4 regions of the Mycobacterium sp. MUNTM1 genome follow, and region 3 is predicted to be linked to each of the others. Evidence: predicted binding sites of a transcription regulator. Region 3 holds the regulator's gene; each other region holds the start of a gene.
What was found. The regulator LexA, encoded in region 3, represses DNA repair genes until DNA is damaged. The targets are predictions, from matches to a motif close to CGAACANNTGTTCG.
Positions count from the first base shown of each region.

Region 1: a site for LexA is predicted at 1,102-1,115, ahead of cofD (2-phospho-L-lactate transferase). Genes of this name have one in related genera too.
Region 2: a site for LexA is predicted at 1,580-1,593, ahead of recA (recombinase RecA). Genes of this name have one in related genera too.
Region 4: a site for LexA is predicted at 1,584-1,597, ahead of ruvC (crossover junction endodeoxyribonuclease RuvC). Genes of this name have one in related genera too.

Region 1 is NZ_BAAGDE010000034.1:60,768-66,082, reverse strand. Features, by position in the region: gene ACYQ8K_RS19085 (metallopeptidase family protein) at 172-594, shown strand; gene ACYQ8K_RS19080 (WhiB family transcriptional regulator) at 664-1,002, opposite strand; gene cofD (2-phospho-L-lactate transferase) at 1,392-2,393, shown strand; gene ACYQ8K_RS19070 (coenzyme F420-0:L-glutamate ligase) at 2,443-3,795, shown strand; gene ACYQ8K_RS19065 (Eco57I restriction-modification methylase domain-containing protein) at 3,806-5,315, shown strand, end outside.
Region 2 is NZ_BAAGDE010000045.1:48,942-54,256, forward strand. Features, by position in the region: gene ACYQ8K_RS22165 (DUF3046 domain-containing protein) at 1-120, shown strand, start outside; gene ACYQ8K_RS22170 (flavodoxin family protein) at 130-756, opposite strand; gene ACYQ8K_RS22175 ((2Fe-2S)-binding protein) at 812-1,471, opposite strand; gene recA (recombinase RecA) at 1,701-2,741, shown strand; gene recX (recombination regulator RecX) at 2,707-3,228, shown strand; gene miaB (tRNA (N6-isopentenyl adenosine(37)-C2)-methylthiotransferase MiaB) at 3,290-4,801, shown strand; gene ACYQ8K_RS22195 (Rv2732c family membrane protein) at 4,789-5,315, shown strand, end outside.
Region 3 is NZ_BAAGDE010000027.1:10,117-15,431, reverse strand. Features, by position in the region: gene ACYQ8K_RS16500 (alpha/beta fold hydrolase) at 1-37, shown strand, start outside; gene ACYQ8K_RS16495 (PhzF family phenazine biosynthesis protein) at 83-769, shown strand; gene ACYQ8K_RS16490 (peroxynitrite isomerase) at 791-1,276, opposite strand; gene nrdR (transcriptional regulator NrdR) at 1,315-1,779, opposite strand; gene ACYQ8K_RS16480 (LysM peptidoglycan-binding domain-containing protein) at 1,881-2,375, opposite strand; gene lexA (transcriptional repressor LexA) at 2,667-3,365, shown strand; gene ACYQ8K_RS16470 (LGFP repeat-containing protein) at 3,383-5,315, opposite strand, start outside.
Region 4 is NZ_BAAGDE010000037.1:7,227-12,541, reverse strand. Features, by position in the region: gene ACYQ8K_RS19830 (DUF4247 domain-containing protein) at 1-407, opposite strand, end outside; gene ACYQ8K_RS19825 (DUF2617 family protein) at 404-910, opposite strand; gene ACYQ8K_RS19820 (DUF4178 domain-containing protein) at 926-1,537, opposite strand; gene ruvC (crossover junction endodeoxyribonuclease RuvC) at 1,741-2,307, shown strand; gene ruvA (Holliday junction branch migration protein RuvA) at 2,304-2,909, shown strand; gene ruvB (Holliday junction branch migration DNA helicase RuvB) at 2,906-3,952, shown strand; gene ACYQ8K_RS19800 (hypothetical protein) at 4,202-4,891, shown strand; gene ACYQ8K_RS19795 (DUF1304 domain-containing protein) at 5,049-5,315, shown strand, end outside.

The DNA of each region.
Region 1 (5,315 bases), on a different contig from region 3:
GCGCAAACGCCGCCGAAGCGCCGGACACGCGCAACTCCCGGGCCCTCGATGTGCAACCGTTACCATCGGCGCGTGGGCGATTCGCGCAGCTCCCCGCGAAGAGATCGGTTTTCCGACGGTTCGACTCCGCGGCGAACCGCTACCCATCGGCTCTTCCGCAGGGGCCGCGATATGCGCGGCCCGCTGTTGCCCCCGACCGTGCCGGGGTGGCGCAGCCGCGCCGAACGGTTCGACATGGCGGTGCTGGAGGCCTACGAGCCCATCGAGCGGAGTTGGCAGGAGCGGCTGACCGAACTGGACGTGGCGGTCGACGAGATTCCGCGCATCTCGGCCAAGGATCCCGAGAGCGTGCAGTGGCCACCCGAGGTGATCGCCGATGGGCCGATCCCGCTGGCGCGGTTGATCCCGGCCGGCGTCGACGTCCGCGGCAACTCCACGCGGGCGCGAATTGTGTTGTTCCGCAAGCCAATTGAGCGACGGGCCAAAGACACCGTCGAACTCGGCGACCTGCTACACGAAATCCTGGTGGCCCAGGTCGCCATCTACCTCGACGTTGAGCCGTCGGTCATCGATCCGACGATCGACGACGAGTAACTTCTCCGTCCGCGTCGCGCGTAGAGCGCTGGAGGCTTAACGCTCGGCGCGCGTTGCGATCAGAGTGCGTCAGATTATGCCGCGCTTGAGGCGGCGGCGCTCGCGTTCGGACAAACCGCCCCAGATACCGAAGCGCTCGTCGTGCTCGAGGGCGTACTCGAGGCACTCGTGACGCACCTCGCAACCCAGGCAGATCTTCTTCGCCTCGCGGGTGGAACCGCCCTTCTCGGGGAAGAAGGCTTCGGGGTCGGTCTGGGCGCACAGCGCGCGGTCCTGCCACTGGTCGGCGGCCGGCTCCGGCAGGGGCTCGGGCTCGAAAGCGATTGGCGCATCAGGAACCACGGTCAAATGGGGCCGAGCGGGGCGGTCCAGCGCGGGGTCGATGTCGGTGTGCGGCGTGCTCGCCATGGCGCCTCGAAAAGTTTCGTAAGACATACGGTCGTCCGCCTCCTCAGCTTGATTGAGAGAGTGTGATTGTTTTCCCACTGTTCTGATGTACAGACAATTCGAACAAGTGATCGAATCTCGGTCTGCGACACCGGAGTCGGCCGGCCAACCGGGAAATGACACTGTTGTGATTAGACACGGGTTGACCTGCCGGGTCAAGCACTTCGGCGCATTTCCATACCATCTCGTGATCGAATTTCGGCGTTTCTGTTGTTTTGGGCCTTCGGCGTGTCGATCACAGGGCCCTCAACTTTCCCACAAGTTGCCCACAACCGCTGGGGAACCGCAACTTTGAGGCACCCCCGATGGGCCCGTCGCAGCACCGCGGCCGGGCAGTACTGTCGTGCAATGTGAAGGTCACCGTTCTGGTCGGTGGGGTTGGCGGCGCCCGCTTCCTGCTGGGGGTTCAACAGCTGTTCGGGCTCGGTCAATTTCAGTCGCAACGGCGCCCGGACACCGAGGCCGGCAGTCACGAGCTGGCGGCGATCGTCAACATTGGCGATGACGCCTGGATCCACGGACTGCGCGTCTGCCCCGATTTGGACACCTGCATGTACACCTTAGGTGGAGGTGTAGATCCGGAGCGAGGGTGGGGGCACCGCAACGAAACTTGGCACGCCAAAGAGGAATTGGCGCGCTACGGCGTGCAGCCGGACTGGTTCGGACTCGGCGACCGCGACCTCGGCACCCACCTGGTGCGCACCCAGATGCTCAACGCCGGCTACCCCCTGTCGCAGATCACCACCGCGCTGTGCGACCGCTGGCAACCCGGCGCGCGGCTGCTGCCCGCCAGCGACGACCGGTGCGAGACCCACGTGGTGATAACCGATCCCGACGACGGCAGCCGGCGGGCCATCCACTTCCAGGAGTGGTGGGTGCGCTACCGGGCCCAGGTGCCCACGCACAGCTTCGCGTTCGTCGGCGCCGAAAAGGCGGCCGCCACAACTGATGCCACGGCGGCCATCGCGGACGCCGACGTCATCCTGCTGGCGCCGTCGAACCCGGTGGTGAGCGTCGGCGCCATCCTGGCCGTGCCCGGCATCCGCGGCGCGTTGCGTGCGGCGCGCGCACCGATCGTCGGCTACTCGCCGATCATCGGCGGAAAGCCCTTGCGCGGCATGGCCGATGCCTGCCTGTCGGTGATCGGGGTCGAGTCGACCGCCGAGGCGGTCGGCCGCCACTACGGCGCGCGCCGCGACACCGGCATCCTGGACGGCTGGCTGGTGAGCGAGGACGACCGCGCCGACGTCGACGGCGTCACGGTGCGCTCGGTGCCGCTGGTGATGACCGACCCGGCGGCGACGGCCGAGATGGTCCGGGCCGGGCTCGACCTGGCGGGGGTGAGCCCGTGACCCGCGCCGGCGACGATGCAGAGCACAGCGATGCGAAGGAGCGGCGCCGATGACTCCTGCGCCCGGCGAGCACGGCAGCGCCGCCGCCATCGAAATCCTGCCCGTCGCCGGGCTGCCCGAGTTCCGGCCCGGCGACGATCTGGGCGCGGCCGTCGCCGCGGCCGCGCCGTGGCTGCGCGACGGTGACGTCGTCGTGGTCACCAGCAAGGCGGTGTCCAAGTGTGAGGGCCGGCTGGTGCCGGCGCCGCGGGATCCCGAGCAGCGCGACGAACTGAGGCGCAAGCTGGTCGACGACGAAGCCGTCCGGGTGCTCGCCCGCAAGGGCCGAACCCTGATCACCGAGAACCGGATCGGTGTGGTGCAGGCCGCCGCGGGCGTGGACGGATCCAACGTCGGCCGCGACGAACTGGCGCTGCTGCCGGTCGACCCGGACGGCAGCGCCGCGGCCTTGCGCGCCGGGCTGCGCGAGCGGCTCGGCGTCGAGGTCGCCGTGGTCATCACCGACACGATGGGCCGCGCCTGGCGCAACGGCCAGACCGACGCGGCCGTGGGCGCGGCGGGTCTGGCTGTGCTGCACGGCTATTCGGGGGCCGTCGATCAGCACGGCAACGAGCTGCTGGTCACCGAGGTCGCGATCGCCGACGAGATCGCCGCGGCCGCCGATCTGGTGAAGGGCAAGCTGACCGCGATGCCGGTGGCGGTGGTGCGCGGCCTGTCCGTGACCGACGACGGCTCGACCGCGCGGCAGTTGCTGCGGCCGGGCACCGAGGACCTGTTCTGGCTCGGCACCGCCGAGGCCCTGGAGATGGGCCGGCGCGAGGCGCAGCTGCTGCGCCGATCGGTGCGCCGGTTCAGCGCCGAGCCGGTCCCCGCCGATCTGCTTCAGGCCGCCGTCGCCGAGGCGCTGACCGCACCGGCGCCGCACCACACCCGGCCGGTGCGGTTCGTCTGGCTGCATACCCCGGCCACCCGGACCCGGCTGCTGGACCGCATGAAGGACAAGTGGCGCGCCGACCTCGCCGGTGACGGCCGGCCCGCCGACTCCATCGACCGCCGGGTGGCGCGCGGCCAGATCCTCTACGACGCACCCGAAGTCGTCATCCCGATCCTGGTGCCCGACGGCGCCCACGCCTATCCCGATGCCGCCCGCACCGACGCCGAGCACACCATGTTCACCGTCGCGGTCGGCGCGGCCGTACAGGCCCTGCTGGTCGCGCTGGCGGTGCGCGGGCTGGGCAGCTGCTGGATCGGCTCGACGATCTTCGCCGCCGACCTGGTGCGCGCCGAGCTCGAGTTGCCCGCCGACTGGGAGCCGTTGGGCGCCATCGCCATCGGCTATGCCGCCGAACCGGCCGGGCCGCGCGATCCGGCAGACCCCGGTGATCTGCTGATCCGCAGGTAATACTGAGCCCATGAAGTTCGCGGGCAAGGCGACGGCCTCGGCCGACAAGGTCCGCGGCGGTTACTACACCCCCGCGCCGGTGGCCCGCTTCGTGGCCGGCTGGGTGCGCGCGGCGGGTCCCAAGATCGTCGAACCCTCCTGCGGCGACGGCGCCATCCTGCGCGAGCTGGCCCGGCTCAGCGACCAGGTGCGGGGCGTCGAGCTGATCGCCGACGAGGCGGCCAGGTCCCGCCGGTTCGCACCCGTCGACGCCCAGAGCCTGTTCGCCTGGCTCGCCACCGCCGAGGCCGGCGGCTGGGACGGGGTCGCCGGCAACCCGCCCTACATCCGGTTCGGCAACTGGCCGTCGCCGCAGCGCGATCCGGCGCTGGAGCTGATGCGGCGCGTGGGCCTGCGCCCCACCCGGCTCACCAACGCGTGGGTGCCGTTCGTGGTGGCGAGCACCGTGCTGGCGCGCGACGGCGGACGGGTGGGGCTGGTGCTGCCGGCCGAGCTGCTACAGGTCAGCTACGCCGCGCAGCTGCGCGACTTCCTGCTGAGCCGGTTCCGCGAGATCACCCTGCTGACCTTCGAGCGCCTCGTGTTCGACGGCGTCCTGCAGGAGGTCGTGTTGTTCTGCGGCGTCGTCGGCACCGGCCCCGCGCGCATCCGCACGGTCCACCTGACGGACGCCGACGCCCTGGCCGGGGCCGACCTGGACGTCGAAGCGGCGCCGGCGCTCCTGCACGAGGACGAGAAGTGGACCAAGTACTTTCTGGACCCCGCCGCGATCCGGCTGCTGCGCGCGCTCAGAAGGTCGGGCAGCCTGACCCGGCTCGGGTCGGTCGCCGAGGTCGACGTCGGCATCGTGACCGGACGCAACGCCTTCTTCACGTTCACCGACGCCCGGGCCGGCGAGCTGAAGGTGCGGCCGCACTGCGTCCCGCTGGTCTCGCGCAGCGCCCAGCTGTCCGGGCTGGTCTACGACACCGATTGCCGGGCAAGCGATCTCGCCGCCGGGCAGCGCTGCTGGCTGCTCAACGCGCCCCGCGAACCGGACGATCCGGCGTTGAGGGCGCACGTCCGCGCCGGCGAGGCGGCCGGGGTGCACCGCGGCTACAAGTGCTCGATCCGCAAGCCGTGGTGGGTCACGCCGTCGCTGTGGGTGCCCGACCTTTTCCTGCTGCGCCAGGTCCACCAAGCGCCGCGTCTGACCGTCAACGCCACCGCGGCCACGAGCACCGACACCGTGCACCGGGTGCGCCTGACCGCCCCGGTCGAGCCGGCCGCGCTGGCCGCCGCGTTCCACAACAGCGTGACGTTCGCCTTCGCCGAGATCATGGGCCGCAGCTACGGCGGCGGCGTCCTGGAGCTCGAGCCCCGCGAGGCCGAGCAGCTGCCGATTCCCCCGCCGGCACATGCCGATGCCGAACTCGCCTGCGATGTGGACTTGCTGCTGAAGGCCAACGAGATCGAAAAGGCGCTCGACGTCGTCGACCGCCGCGTGCTGATCGACGGCCTGGGCCTGCCCGCCGACGCGG
Region 2 (5,315 bases), on a different contig from region 3:
CACGTGCTGACCGGCTTCGACGGACGCACGGCCGCCCAAGCCATCGAGGCCGGGATCGAGCCCCGTGACGTCTGGCGGGCGTTGTGCGTGGACTTCGACGTGCCGCGGGAACAGTGGTGAGGTGACACGTCAGTCGTATGCCGGGTACCCGTTCTGCCGCAACACCGTGGCGAGGTGCACGGCGTTGCGGGCCGCATTGCCGGTGGCGGACGCGACGGCTTCCGGCACGTCGTCGAGATCGGTGTAGTCGGTGCCCTGCATGGCTTCGCCGTTCCAATAGGTGCAGCCCTGCGCGGCGATGGAGAACCCGATGTCGTTGAGCGCCTGGAACAGGTCGGCCACGATCTTGTGCGCCCCGTCCTCGTTGCCCACCACCGCCGCCAGGGCCACCTTGCCCACCATCCGCGGCCTTCCCGCGTCGTCCGTGTCGGACAGCTCCGCATCGAGGCGCTCCAGGACGCGCTGCGCCACGCTGGACATGTGACCGACCCAGGTGGGTGTCGACACGATGACGATCTCCGCCGACTTGATCTTGTCCAGCAGCGCCGGCCACTCATCGCCGGGTCCCATGTCGGCCTCGACACCGGGCAGCAGCGCCAGGTCCACGCACCGCACCTTCTCGCCCTCCACGCCCGCACCGCGCAGCTGATCGAGGACCTGATCGGCGAGCAGCTCGCTGCTCGACGGAGCCGGGCTCTTCTTCAACGAGCAGACCAACGCGATGGCGCGCAGGGATTGCGGTGTGGCTGAGGACATGCTGGCCTGATACCCCGGCGCGACGGCGCCAAACGGCGCCAAACCGTGCCCGCGCCTACCGCGGCGTCCGCTGCAGCACGCAGTCGCCGCACAGCGAGCCACCCGGCAGTCGATAGAACAGGCAGCAGCTGCGGCGCCTGAAGTCCAGACCGGTGATGACGCCGGACCCGGCCAGCACGCCGGTGTCCAACAGCGACCGGGTCGTCTCGACGATCGCGGGGCGCAGGCCGGGGCGCGCCGCCACGAGTGCCCGTGCGGCTCCCACCAGCGCGGAGGCGATGTTGCCCGCGAGCAGGGCGGGCGCCAGGTTGACCCGCAGTCCGGCGGCAAGCGGCCGCATGTGCTCGCTCACCACGATGCGATACAGCATGTCCGGTGCGGGGGAGGTGACGGGTTTCCCGGCGGGCCCGGGCAGCCGTAGTTGTGCACCGTCGTCGGCGCGTTGCAGGTCTTCGAGGTCGGGGACGACGCCGTGGCCGATCGCGCAGGCCAGCACCGGTGACCACAGCCGGGTGGCGTGAGCGAGGTGGACCAGTGACGCGCCGATCCGCGGATCGGTCGTGTCGTAGCGCCGCATGGTGGCGTCGATCAGGTCGGCGCAGCCGTCGGCGTAGGACTGTGCGACCGGATGCCATCCCGCGGCGTCTCCACCCACGGTCAGAACGAAAAATCCTCCGTAACAAGCTATTTCAGCCAGCTGAGCGGAGATGTCCAAAGCGTTGCGACCGCCTCTCGGGGAAATCCGCCCCGGGAAGCCCGTCGACGCCTTTCGGTAGCCGATGTTGCCACACGCGCGGGGGAGAACGGCGTGTCGAACTTGAATCGAACACCTGTTCGGCTACTGTAGGGAACGTTCGGCCAGTCAACTTGTCGGTGGCCTTCTCTAGTGTCACCGCCAACCGACCGATACCGGTCAGACGAACACCGACTATAGGAGAGACACCATGGCGCAAGCCCCCGACCGCGAGAAGGCTCTCGAGCTGGCGATGGCCCAGATCGAAAAGAGCTACGGCAAAGGCTCGGTGATGCGTCTCGGCGACGAGACGCGTCAGCCGATTTCGATCATCCCGACGGGATCCATCGCACTGGACGTGGCCTTAGGCATCGGCGGGCTGCCCCGCGGCCGGGTCGTGGAGATCTACGGCCCGGAATCCTCGGGTAAGACCACCGTCGCCCTGCACGCGGTGGCCAACGCCCAGGCCGCCGGCGGCGTCGCCGCCTTCATCGACGCCGAGCACGCCCTGGACCCGGAGTACGCCAAGAAGCTCGGCGTGGACACCGATTCCCTGCTGGTCAGCCAGCCCGACACGGGGGAGCAGGCCCTCGAGATCGCCGACATGCTGATCCGTTCCGGCGCCCTGGACATCCTGGTCATCGACTCGGTGGCCGCGCTGGTGCCGCGCGCCGAGCTCGAAGGCGAGATGGGCGACAGCCACGTCGGGCTGCAGGCCCGGCTGATGAGCCAGGCGCTGCGGAAAATGACTGGTGCGCTGAACAATTCGGGCACCACCGCGATCTTCATCAACCAGCTGCGCGAGAAGATCGGGGTGATGTTCGGCAGCCCCGAAACCACCACGGGTGGAAAGGCGTTGAAGTTCTACGCGTCGGTGCGCATGGATGTGCGCCGGATCGAGACGCTCAAGGACGGCACCAACGCCGTCGGCAACCGCACCCGGGTCAAGATCGTCAAGAACAAGGTGGCGCCGCCCTTCAAGCAGGCCGAGTTCGACATCCTCTACGGCCAGGGGGTCAGCCGGGAAGGCTCGCTGATCGATATGGGGGTGGAGCAGGGCTTCATCCGCAAGTCCGGCTCCTGGTTCACCTATGAGGGCGAGCAGCTCGGCCAGGGCAAGGAGAACGCCCGCACCTTCCTGAAGGAAAACGACGAAATCGCCAACGAGATCGAGAAGAAGATCAAGGAAAAGCTCGGCATTGGCGCGGTCGTGACCGATGACGACGTCCTGCCCGCCCCCGTCGACTTCTGAGCCCTCCCGCGAGGAGCAGGCGCGGGCGCTGTGCCTGCGCCTGCTCACCGCGAGAGCGCGCACCCGGGCCGAGCTGCGCGGCCAGCTGACCAAACGCGGCTACCCCGACGACGTCAGTGAACGGGTGCTCGACCGGTTGTCTTCCGTCGGCTTGATCGACGACGCCGACTTCGCCCAGCAGTGGGTGCGGTCCCGCCGGGCCCACGCCGGGAAAAGCAAGCGCGCCTTGGCCGCCGAGCTGCACACCAAGGGCGTCGACAACGACGTGATCACCGCGGCGCTGGCCGGGATCGACGCTGGCGCCGAGCGGGACCGGGCCGAACAGCTGGTCCGGTCCAAGCTGCGCCGCGAGACGCTCAATGACGACGACGCGCGGGTGACCCGCAGGCTGGTGGGGATGCTGGCGCGGCGGGGTTACAGCCAGAACATGGCGTGCGAGGTCGTGTTCGCCGAGTTGGCCGCCGAGCGGGAGCGCCGCCGGGTCTAGGCCGGTGACGTGCGGTTTCTCGCGCGCCGACCGGTCGCCGTACCATGGCCCCGTGACTTCGATGGTGCGACAGACCGTGGCGGCGGACGCCGCACCGGCGCGCACCTATCAGGTCCGCACCTACGGCTGCCAGATGAACGTCCACGACTCGGAGCGGTTGGCGGGTCTGCTGGAAGCGGCCGGCTACCGGCGTGCGGCTGAGGGCGCCGACGCCGACGTGGTGGTGTTCAACACCTGCGCGGTGCGCGAGAACGCCGACAACAAGCTGTATGGCAACCTCAGCCACCTCGCGCCGCGCAAGCGCAACGACCCCGAGATGCAGATCGCCGTCGGCGGCTGCCTGGCCCAGAAGGACCGGGACGCGTTGCTGCACAAGGCGCCCTGGGTCGACGTCATCTTCGGCACCCACAACATCGGGTCGCTGCCCACGCTGCTGGAGCGCGCGCGGCACAACAAGGTCGCCCAGGTGGAAATCGCCGAGGCGCTACAGGAGTTCCCGTCGTCGCTGCCCAGCGCACGCGAATCCGCTTATGCGGCTTGGGTTTCCATCTCCGTCGGATGCAACAACAGCTGCACGTTCTGCATCGTCCCGTCGCTGCGCGGCAAGGAGGTCGACCGCAGCCCCGACGACATCCTGGCCGAGGTCGCCTCGCTGGTCGACGACGGCGTGCTCGAGGTCACCCTGCTCGGCCAGAACGTCAACGCCTACGGGGTGTCCTTCGCCGACCCCGCCCTGCCCCGCGACCGCGGCGCCTTCGCCCGCCTGCTGCGGGCCTGCGGCGACATCGACGGTCTGGAGCGGGTGCGGTTCACCTCGCCGCATCCGGCCGAATTCACCGACGACGTCATCGAGGCCATGGCCCAGACACCGAACGTGTGCCCCGCCCTGCACATGCCGCTGCAATCCGGGTCCGACCGGGTGCTGCGCGCGATGCGACGGTCCTACCGCGCCGAGCGCTACCTCGGGATCATCGACCGCGTCCGGGCCGCCATGCCGCACGCCGCCATCACCACCGACCTGATTGTCGGATTCCCCGGTGAGACCGAAGAGGACTTCGCCGCGACGCTGGACGTGGTGCGCCAGGCCCGGTTCTCGGCCGCGTTCACCTTCCAGTACTCCAAGCGGCCCGGCACCCCGGCCGCCGACCTCGACGGGCAGATCCCGAAAGCCGTTGTGCAGGAACGCTATGACCGGCTGATCGAGCTGCAGGAGGCGATCTCCCTGGACGGCAACCGGTCCCTGATCGGACAGACCGTCGAATTGCTGGTCGCCACCGGCGAAGGCCGCAAGGACAGCCGCACCGCCCGCATGACCGGGCGGGCCCGCGACGGCCGGCTGGTGCATTTCGCCGTCGGCACGCCCGGGGACGTCAGGCCCGGCGACATCGTCACCACGGTGATCACCGAGGCTGCACCCCACCACCTCATCGCCGACGCGGGCGTCGTCACGCATCGCCGCACCCGGGCGGGCGACGCGCAGGCCGCCGGGCAGCGCCCGCGCGGCATCGGCCTTGGCATGCCCGCCGTCGGGCCGCCCGCCGGCCCGGCCGAACCCCTTGGATGTGCGCTGTGAAAAAAGAGATCAACAACGACGACGTACAACTCGGCGCCCTGCGGACCGAGATCGAGGCCGCCGAACGTCGGGTGGCCCGCGGAATCGACCCCGGCCCGCGGGCCTTCTTCGTGTCGATCCTGGTGTTCGTGCTGCTGGCGTCGTTCGTCCTGCCGCACACCGGCGACGTGCGCGGCTGGGACGTGCTGTTCGGTAGCCACCACGCCGGTGCGGCCGCCGTCGCCCTGCCGTCGCGCGTGTTCGCCTGGCTGACGCTGGTGTTCGGCGTGGGCTTCTCGATGCTGGCGCTGGTGACGCGGCGCTGGGCGCTGGCCTGGGTTGCGTTGGCGGGCACCGCGATTGCGGGCGCCGCGGGCATGCTGGCGATCTGGTCGCGTCAGACCGTTTCCGCGGGGCACCCGGGGCCGGGTTGGGGCCTGATCGTCGCCTGGCTCACCGTGCTCGTGCTCATCTACCACTGGGCCCGGGTGGTCTGGTCGCGAACCATCGTGCAGCTCGCCGCCGAGGAGCAGCG
Region 3 (5,315 bases):
CAACGCCATGGGGTCCGACGAGCGCAGCGCCACCTGATCACCTTGATCGATACGCCCGGACGCCGCGTCGTACAGTCGGGCCATGGGGATCGACGTGACGGTGTTGCGGGTGTTCACCGATTCGGACGGCAATTTCGGTAATCCGCTGGGTGTGGTCGAGGCCGGCCGGGTCGACGTCGCGGCCCGGCAGCGGCTGGCAACCCAATTGGGCTACAGCGAGACCGTTTTCGTCGGCCTTCCGGCCCCCGGCTCCGCCACGGCGCACGCCACCATCTACACGCCGCGAACCGAACTGCCGTTCGCCGGGCACCCGACCGTCGGCGCGACGTGGTGGCTGCGCGAGAACGGTTCGCCGATCAACACGCTGCAGGTGCCGGCCGGGATCGTGCAGGTGGGTTACGACGAACACCGCGCCAGCATCAACGCCCGCGCGGACTGGGCACCTGAATTCGCCCTGCACGAATTCGCTTCGGCTGACGAGGTTCTCGCCGCCGACCCGTCGGACTATCCCGACGACACCGCGCACTACCTGTGGGCCTGGACCGAGCGGGCGGCCGGGTCGTTGCGGTCGCGCATGTTCGCCGCCAACCTCGGTGTGGTCGAGGACGAGGCGACCGGTTCGGCGGCGATGCGGATCACCGATTACCTGAGCCAGAGCCTGCGGATCACCCAGGGCAAGGGCTCGGTCATCGAGACGACGTGGAGCGCCGAGGGCTGGGTCGGGGTGGCCGGGCGGGTCGTCAATGACGGTGTGCGACACCTGGACTGAGCGCGGCCGACGCCCTTGCGGTCAGCGCTGCCGGTGCAGCACCGCGGCGAGGTGGTCCTGCAGTGGTTGCCCGACCGCACCCATTTGCACCGTGTAGGAGAGCTTGTCGCCGTCGATGCGGAAGGAACGCCCAAGCGCCGTCACCTCTTTGGCGCTGGGCGTCAGCCCGACCGTCGTCGTCGACATCTGCATTTCGATGAGCTCGCCGGTGACCGAATAGGTGCCGACCTCGATTTCGGTGATGCCGCTTGGATGCGCCAGCACCAGTTCGACGTGACCCGGCTGAGGCACGCGAAGATAACCGGTTTCGGCGTGCAACGGCTTGCCGTCGGCTACCGCCCTGGTTTTCTGCCCGTAGGCCAGAAACGGCTTACCGACGTGGCCGAACACCACTTCTTCGAGATAGTCGAAGGGCGCTATCGTCGGGTACTTACCCGAACCCTGCCCGGTCCAGGTCCCAAGGAGCGGGGCCAGCGCCGCAAGGTCGGGATGCAAGTCAGGGGGCATGGAACCGAGCCTAGGCCGGGACGACCCGACGCCTTCCGTCAGCCCGGGGTCGCCACCCCGCGGTGATCGCGCAGCGCCTGGATCTCGCGTTCGAAATCGTCGGCGGACTCAAACGACCGGTACACGGAGGCGAACCGCAGGTAGGCCACCTCGTCGAGGTCGCGCAGCGGCCCCAGGATGGCAAGGCCGACCTCGTGGCTGGGGACCTCGGGCGAGCCCGCGGCGCGCACGGTGTCTTCGACCTGCTGGGCCAGCAGATTCAGGGCGTCGTCGTCGACCTGGCGCCCCTGGCAGGCCCGGCGGACGCCGCTGATGACCTTCTCCCTGCTGAACGGTTCGGTGACGCCGCTGCGCTTGACCACCGCCAGGACCGCAGTCTCCACGGTGGTGAAACGTCGCCCGCATTCTGGACAGGATCGGCGGCGCCGGATGGCCTGCCCCTCATCGGTTTCGCGCGAGTCGATCACCCGGGAGTCGGGATGGCGGCAGAACGGACAGTGCATGACCGCTCCTTCATCGCGCCGACAAGGTACCGCTGGACTTTGAGCGTACCCGCGCGCTGACCTGCACGGCTAACGGAGCCGCCGGGCCGGCACAACGGTTGTCAGCCGACCGGAGCGATCAGGGTCTGGCCCGCCATCAGGTTGGGCGAGTGCAGATCGTTGAGTTCGCGGATGCGGTCGGCGACCTGGGTGGTCGGCGCGTCGGGCGCCACCCGGTGAGCGAAGTCCTGAAGCGACTCCCCCGCATCGACGCGGACGACGGCGAGCCGGTCCGGAACGTGGGCCGCCGAGTTAGTGGAGTCGCCGTTGAGCACCTGGCCGACGTTCGCGACGAGACCCAGCCACAGCGTGATCGCCCCGGCAGCCAGCGCCAATCCGAGGGTGGACGCCCAGGTCGTGGCGCGCCTGCGGTGCGGAGCGACCGACCTTGCCACCCCGGTGCCGTGGTAGCGCGTCGCCGCGCCCACCGGCCGCGATGGCGCGGGCCTGCGGGACCTGGCCAGGCCGTCCCGCCCGTAGCGAGCACCCTGGACGGGTCCGTTGATCGGGCGCCGAAGACTGCTGGTACGCGGCGCGGGCGTGTGGATGACTGTCATCTTCGTTCCTCCGGTCAACTAGCTCTCGCTCGTGTGTTCGACACTAATCGCTTGTATGTTCGAAACCGAACATTTGAGCGAAGCGTGTCGCACGAGCAAACGCTAGATCACACCACCGACAAGTTCGTCGGCCTCTAGCATTGTCACGAGGCACAAATACCCGATATCTCGAAGAGTTACACATTTGTGATTCACCCGACTCCGGCCTTTTCCCGGGGGTGTCCGGACGGCGCGACACGCTACTCGAACACATGTTTGATTCTTGTCCGCGGTGCGGCTACATTCAGTGCCATGGGCGACAGCAACGACATCTCATCGGCCGGCCCCGAGGGTCGGTTGCACTCCGTGGACTCCTCGCTGACCGAACGGCAGCGCACCATCCTGAATGTCATCCGCGCCTCGGTCACCAACCGCGGCTACCCGCCGAGCATCCGCGAGATCGGGGACGCCGTCGGCCTGACGTCGACATCGTCGGTGGCGCACCAGCTGCGCACCCTGGAGCGCAAGGGATACCTGCGCCGCGACCCCAACCGCCCGCGGGCCGTCGATGTCCGCGGGGCCGACGACGACGTGGCGGCGCCCGCCACCGAGGTGGCCGGCTCGGACGCCCTGCCGGAGCCCACGTTCGTGCCGGTGCTCGGGCGCATCGCGGCCGGCGGACCCATCCTCGCCGAGGAGGCCGTCGAGGACGTCTTTCCCCTGCCGCGCGAATTGGTCGGCGAGGGAACGCTTTTCCTGCTCAAGGTGGTCGGTGACTCGATGGTCGAGGCCGCGATCTGTGACGGCGACTGGGTGGTGGTCCGTCAGCAGAACGTCGCCGACAACGGCGACATCGTCGCGGCGATGCTGGACGGCGAGGCCACCGTCAAGACGTTCAAACGCGCCGGCGGTCAGGTGTGGCTGATGCCGCACAACCCGGCATTCGACCCGATCCCCGGCAACGACGCGAGCGTGCTGGGCAAGGTCGTCACGGTCATCCGCAAGGTCTGAGGCGGCGGCGCACCGAGTCAGTCGGCCCGGGTGAACCCGTTGGCCTGAGCGACTTCTTCGCTGGACAGCCAGATTTCGGCGAGCGTGTCCCTGTACAGGTCGCTGCCCGGCGTGTAATACAGGCCGTAGCGTGCGCTCGCCTTGATCGGGTAGCCGTCGGGCGCCTGGTACGGGTCGTCGAGCGGCAGGTGGATCGTGGGTCGCCCGTCCGGGCCCGCCAGGCCGTTCTCCGAGGCGTCCTCGGCATCCGCGGCGGCGTGCCGACCGCTTCGTGCCTGCGTCCCCGCCGCGACCGCGGCCTCCGCCACGTCGGCGTTCGCCGGCGTGTCCGCTGCGGGCTCGACGTCGGGCTCCGGCGCCGCGAGGTCAGCGTACTCGTCCTCGGGCTCGGCGGCTTCCAGGGCGCCGGTCACCGCGTCGCTGTCCGGCGGGGTGTGCGGGACGGCGACGTCGGGATACTCGTCGTCCGGATACACCTCCTCGGCGTAGCCGGCGTCGGGGTCCTCGGCGTCGACGTAGGCGGCGTCGTCCGCCGTCTCGGGCTCGGCGACGTCGGGAACGGCGTCGGTGTAGTCGGTGTAGTCGGTGTAGTCGGCTCCGGCGTCGGAGTACTCGGCCTCCGACAGCATCTCCTCGGAGACCACCGGGATGGAGTCGGTGTCGACGGTGTCGGGATCTTCGTCGGTGAACCCGTAGTCGCTTTCGGCGGGGACCTGACGCTGCCAGCTGACCCGCCCGGCGTCGGGTTCCGGGTCGGGCTGGTGCGGCGCGCTGAGCGTGAACGCCTCGGCGTCGTGGTCGGATTCGTCGTGTCCCCAGCGTTCGTCGGCGCCGTAGCCGAAGTCCCCGCGGTGGTCCGGTGCGTAGCCGATGGCGTCCTCGCGGCCGGGCCGGCGCCGCCGCCGGGCGAACAGCATCCACACCAGCAGCACCAGCAACGCCAGCACCGGAATGGCGACCATCAGCCACCACCAGTGCCAGGCGAACTTCTTCGGATGCGCCGGCATGGCCGAATTGCTCGGCTGGTTCTGACCGGACACCTGCAGGCCGGACAGCAGCGGCGCGAGGTTGGCCGGTTCCGTGCTGAACGTGTTCTTCGCGCGGTTCCACGAAATCTTGCCGCCGGTGAACTGCTGCGAAATCACGTCACCGTTCACGGCCTGGTCGCCGACGGGCGCGCCGAGTTTGCCGGCGGGGGCGCGCAGCTTGTCCCACGCGGCCTTCATCGCCCCGCGCACCACGAACGCGCCGCGGTCGGACGTCCAGAAGATGACCGGCTTGTCGGCCGCGGAGAAGGTGACGATGCGGCTGGAAGTCCCTATGCCGCCGTCGGTTTCGTTGCTGGTGGGGAACCCCAGGTCGCTGCCGACCGGCCCGCCCAGCGACTCGTACTTGGCCAGGATGTCGCTCTCGACGGCGTTCGCACCGGTGGCCGGGGTGAAGAAGACCTTGCCGCCGGCGAAGTTCTGGGCGATTCCGTCAGCGCCGACTGAATACTGCCCGCCCTGCTTGGCGCCCAAGGGTCCCGTGGGTCCGCCGGCCGCGCGCCAGGCCGTGTTGATCGCCGCGGTGGGATCGATCGCCACCTGCAGGCCCTTCAACTGGTCGGCCAGCGCAGGCGGTTCGGTGGTGAACTGCTTCGTCTGCCGGTTCCACGAGACCTGCCCACCGCTGAACTTCTGCGAGGACACCTCGCCGTTGTAGGTCTCGTCGCCGACCGGCACGCCGAGAACGCCACCCGAGCTCCCCAGCTTGTCCCAGGCGGTGTTCATGGCGCCGCGCACCACAAACGGGCCGTGCTCGGGCGTCCAGAAGATCACCGGCTTGTCGCTGGCCGAGAAGGTGACCACCCGGCTGTCCGGGCCGGACAGGCCGGGCACCTCGTTGATCGCCGGGAAACCCAGGTCGCTGCCGGCCGGCCCGCCGAGCTGCTCGTACTTGTCCAGGACC
Region 4 (5,315 bases), on a different contig from region 3:
GGGGTGCCCCCGGCGCCGCCCGATGGGGATCCCGGGGAAAACCCGGGGCCGAGGAAGATGAAGGCGCCGTGGCTGTATCCGGCGCTGAGCGGTTCGACGCGGATGCTGCACGGGTAGCTGCCGTCGGGGCCGACGATCACGATGTTGTTGCTGTAGCGAAGGTATTCGGTCTTGCCGTTGTCGGCGCGCGCGTCGGGTTCGGCGTAGTCGGCGAGCGCGTCGGCCACCTGATCGGGAGAACCGCTGCACTGGTAGCGAGTTCCGTTCACGTCGCGGGCGTACTCGTGATAATGGCCGGCGATATACGACGCGATGTTCTTTTGCAGCAACAGGATTCCGAAGATCAGGCATGCCACGCCGGCCACGCCCAGCACGCCGGCGATCACGAACAGGCGGTTGCGGCTCACGGGCGCCACCGGCTGGCCGTGTGCACCACCGTTCCGCCGTTGCCGGCGGGACGGCCCGGATAGAGGTGCCAGGTCTGCCAGCGCCAGCCGGCGCCGTCGGGTTCGGCGGCCAGCACGGTCAGCGCGGCGTCATCGCCGGGAAACGTGCCGCCGAGCCAGCCCGCCCGCTGGGCGCAACGGTCGCGCAGGTCCCGCGCGAGGCCGCGAAAGCTCGCCTCGTCATGGGTGTCGGTACGGGAGCGCAGCCGGTAGCCGGGCGCCTCGGTGCGCTCCGGCAGGTCGGCGCCGAGACTGCGTGCGGTGCAAGAGATTTCCTCGGAGAACGCATGCTCGACGGCGACGACATGCGAGGCGCCGAGCACGCCGAGCAGCAGCGCGGCACCGCCGTCGGGGTGGTCCAGCCGGCAGCTCGCCAGCGGCGCGGGCACGGGAGCGTTGAGCGCCAGTCCCAGCCGTTCGCCTGATACGTCGGCCGGGGTCACGGCGAGCTGATGAAGGGGCACCGAAAAGACCCTGCTCTACGCCGGGCTGGGCGGGGGCGCCGCGTACACGGTGATCTCGCCGGGCGAGACCGATTTGCCCGTCGATACCTCCCAGGGCATGTCCGGGGCCCAGCGCTCGAACGAGAGCAGCGCCGACTCGTCGGCGTTGGTGCAGTCGACGAATTCCATCTCGCCGCCGGCCGGCAGGCCGGTGGTGCCTTCGGTCGTGTAGGAGGCGTGGCCGCGTTCGGACTCGTGGAACATCACGCCGTCGACGACGTATGGGTCGCCGGGCCGCAGCGGCACATCCTTGCGGGTCACCCACATGGCCAGCTCCAGGCGCCCGTCGTCTTCCTCGACGCTGAACCAGACCGGCTGGTCGCCACCCTCCAGCAGGTGTTCCCACCAGACGAAGGGGCCCTCGCGGAAGGTGACCGAACCGCGCACGATGTAGTCGACGCCGCCGAAGCTGACGATGGCGCCGGGCCCGAGTTGGCGCGGCCCGAACTGTGGCATCGCGTCGGCGGCCAGCGGATCCTGGCGCCCGCCCCGGGGCGCCGGTTGCTTCGGCCGCCGCAAAGCCACCACCAGCACCACGATGGACGCGATGAAGAGCACCACGGCGATCATGACCAGCAGAGATCCCACGCCAACCCCTCCGTTGCCACATTGCTCGAGCGAACGTGGGCTAAAGCTAACAGCTTTTTGTCGGGTTCGGCGGCGTAACGTCACCGCGGGAATCGGCGGCACGGCCGCGTGTCCTACCCGGACCCGTCGGCGCCGGCCGCTAGGGTGGCGAACAGTCCCCCGCAAGCGGGTGGTGCCCCCAGTTCTACTAGGTGGGAGCGGGAATGCGGGTGATGGGCGTCGATCCCGGCCTGACCCGATGCGGTCTGTCGGTGGTCGAAAGCGGGCGCGGGCGCGCGGTCGTCGCGCTGGACGTCGACGTGGTGCGCACGCCCGCGGACGCCCCGCTGGCCCAGCGGCTGCTGAAGATCAGCGACGCCGTCGAGCACTGGCTGGCCACTCACCGGCCGGACGTGGTGGCGATCGAGCGGGTGTTCTCCCAGCTCAACGTGTCGACGGTGATGGGCACCGCCCAGGCCGGCGGTGTCGTCGCCCTGGCGGCCGCCCGCCGCGGCGTCGACGTCCACTTCCACACCCCCAGCGAGGTCAAGGCCGCGGTCACCGGCAACGGTGCCGCAGATAAGGCACAGGTCACCGCCATGGTCACCAGAATCCTTGAGCTGCAAGCCAAACCGACGCCGGCCGACGCCGCCGACGCGCTCGCGCTGGCGATCTGCCATTGCTGGCGGGCGCCGATGATCTCCCGGATGGCCGCCGCCGAGGCGATGGCCGCCGAGCAGCGGCAGAAATACAAGGCCAAGCTGAACGCCAAGCTGAAGGCCGCGCGATGATCGCCTCGGTTCGCGGCGAGGTCCTGGAGGTGGCGCTCGATCACGTGGTGATCGAGGCGGCCGGCGTCGGCTATCGGGTGAACGCGACGCCGTCGACGCTGGCGACGCTGCGGTCGGGGACCGAGGCCCGGCTGATCACCGCGATGGTTGTCCGCGAGGATTCCATGACGCTGTATGGGTTCGCCGACACCGAGGCCCGCGATCTGTTCCTGACGCTGCTGTCGGTGTCGGGAGTGGGGCCGCGGCTGGCGATGGCGACCCTGGCCGTGCATGACGCCGCCGCGTTGCGCCAGGCGCTGCACGACGGCGACGTCACCGCACTGACCCGGGTGCCGGGGATCGGCAAGCGCGGCGCCGAACGCATGGTGCTCGAACTGCGCGACAAGGTCGGCGTCGGCGCGGCGGACGCACCGGCCGGCGCGGGCCACGCGGGTCTCAATGGCCACGCGGTGCGCAGTCCGGTCGTGGAAGCTCTTGTCGGCCTTGGGTTTGCGGCCAAGCAGGCGGAGGAGGCCACCGACAAGGTGCTGGCCGCCGATCGCGACGCCACGACGTCGAGCGCCCTGCGCGCCGCGCTGTCGTTGCTGGGTAAGTCCCGATGACGGACGACTACGAGGACCGGGAGGTCTCCCCGGCGCTGACCGTGGGCGACGGCGACGTCGACGTCAGCCTGCGACCGCGCTCGCTGCGCGAGTTCATCGGCCAGCCGCGGGTGCGCGAGCAGCTGCAGCTCGTCATCGAGGGAGCCAAAAACCGCGGCAACACACCGGATCACATCCTGTTGTCCGGTCCGCCGGGGCTGGGCAAGACCTCGCTGGCCATGATCATCGCGGCCGAGCTCGGGTCGTCGCTGCGGGTGACGTCCGGCCCGGCGCTGGAACGCGCCGGCGACCTGGCGGCGATGCTGTCCAATCTGGTCGAGCACGACGTGCTGTTCATCGACGAGATCCACCGCATCGCACGGCCCGCCGAGGAGATGCTCTACCTGGCGATGGAGGACTTCCGCGTCGACGTGGTGGTCGGCAAGGGGCCCGGGGCGACGTCGATTCCGTTGGAGGTGGCGCCGTTCACCCTGGTGGGCGCGACCACCCGGTCCGGCGCGCTGACCGGCCCGCTGCGCGACCGCTTCGGCTTCACCGCACACATGGACTTCTATGAGCCCGCCGAGCTGGAGCGGGTGCTGGCCCGCTCGGCCGGGATCCTGGGCATCGAGCTCGGCGCCGAGGCCGCCGAGGAGATCGCCCGGCGCTCGCGCGGCACCCCACGCATCGCGAACCGGTTGCTGCGCCGCGTCCGCGACTTCGCCGAGGTGCGCGCCGACGGCGTGATCACCCGCGACGTCGCCAAGTCCGCGCTGGCGGTCTACGACGTCGACGAGCTGGGCCTGGACCGGCTGGACCGCGGGGTGCTCTCGGCGCTGACCCGCAGCTTCGGCGGCGGCCCGGTCGGGGTGTCGACGCTGGCGGTGGCGGTGGGCGAGGAGGCCACCACGGTCGAGGAGGTGTGCGAGCCGTTCCTGGTCCGCGCCGGCATGATCGCGCGCACGCCCCGGGGCCGGGTGGCCACCGCCCTGGCGTGGACGCACCTGGGCATGACACCGCCGGCCGGGGCCGCCGGGCTCGGCCAGGCCGGCCTGTTCGACTAGCGGCGATGGCCCCCGGCCGTTTCGCGGCCAAATTGTGACCTTCGCGCCCGGCCGGGCCCGCACGGTCGTAGGCCGGGGTGTCCGGCCAGTTCAGACCGTCGGCACCGCGGACGGTGTGGCCGCAGCCGCCGCCCGCCGGAGCCCGTGCCGGCGGCCCCAGCAAACATCAACCTGGGCCCGACCGGTTACACCCCGGCACCGTCGGGTAACCAGCCTCACAGCAGACATACCTGTTTGAAGGAGGTTCCGATGAGGACCACGAGCCACGACTACGATCGCCCTCGCGCGCTATACATGCCACGTTCCCGCGGCGCGCTAACCGGGTTACTCCTGATTCTTCTGGGTGCGTGGGGTGCGTTGGTGCCATTCTTCGGGCCCAACATCAACTGGGCGTACATGGCCGACCCGGCCTGGACGTGGACCACGGCGAAAGGCTGGCTGGAGGTACTCCCCGGGGTCGCCGCGGCGGTCGGCGGCCTGCTGGTGCTCATGTCCGGTAACCGTGCCAGCGCGGTGTTCGGCGGCTGGCTGGCGGTCGCCGGCGGAGCATGGTTCGTGGTCGGCCGCGCGTTCGCCGCGCCACTCGGCATCGGCGACATCGGTCAGCCGATGGCGGCGACGGACCTGAAACGAGCCCTGCTCGAGGTCACCTACTTCACCGGCCTGGGCGCCCTGATCGTGTTCTTCGGCGGGGCCGCGGTGGCGCGACTGGCGGTTCGGCACGCGCGTGACGTCGTGGTGACGCAATCGGCGCCGGTGGCGGGCGAGGCCGTCCCGGCGGCCCAACCGGCCATGTATGACGAGACGCGTGGCCCGGCGGGCGCGCGGGCGGACGCTGTGGAGGCCGAGCGGGCGCCCCGTGGGCGCACCGGCGGCGGCCTGTTCCGCCGGCGCACCGGTGGTGGCCTTTTCCATCGGCACCACCACGCCGGCGCCTAGCGCGCAATCTCCGAGGCGGGAGGCACCGGTAGCCCCGGCTACCGGTGCCTTTTCGCGTCAGGCTGGCCCGGCTAACCGCCGGTCGGTAATGTTCACCGGCCGGGACAAGCGAAAAGGTGGCCGCCGCCACGCGGTCCGCGACCGGCGAGGAGGAGCGATGATCACCACCGCGTTGGTGTTCGCCGCACTGGCGGCGATGCTGCACGTCTACATCTTTGTGATCGAATCGTTGACCTGGACCTCGGAGCGCACCCGCGCCACCTTCGGCACCACCCCGGCCGAAGCAGAAACCACCAAGCTGCTCGCCTTCAACCAGGGCTTCTACAACTTGTTCCTGGCGATCGTCACCGCTGCGGGCATCGTCGCGGTTGCCTTGGGGCACACGGGGATTGGAGCGGCCCTGATCTTCGCGGGTGTCGGATCG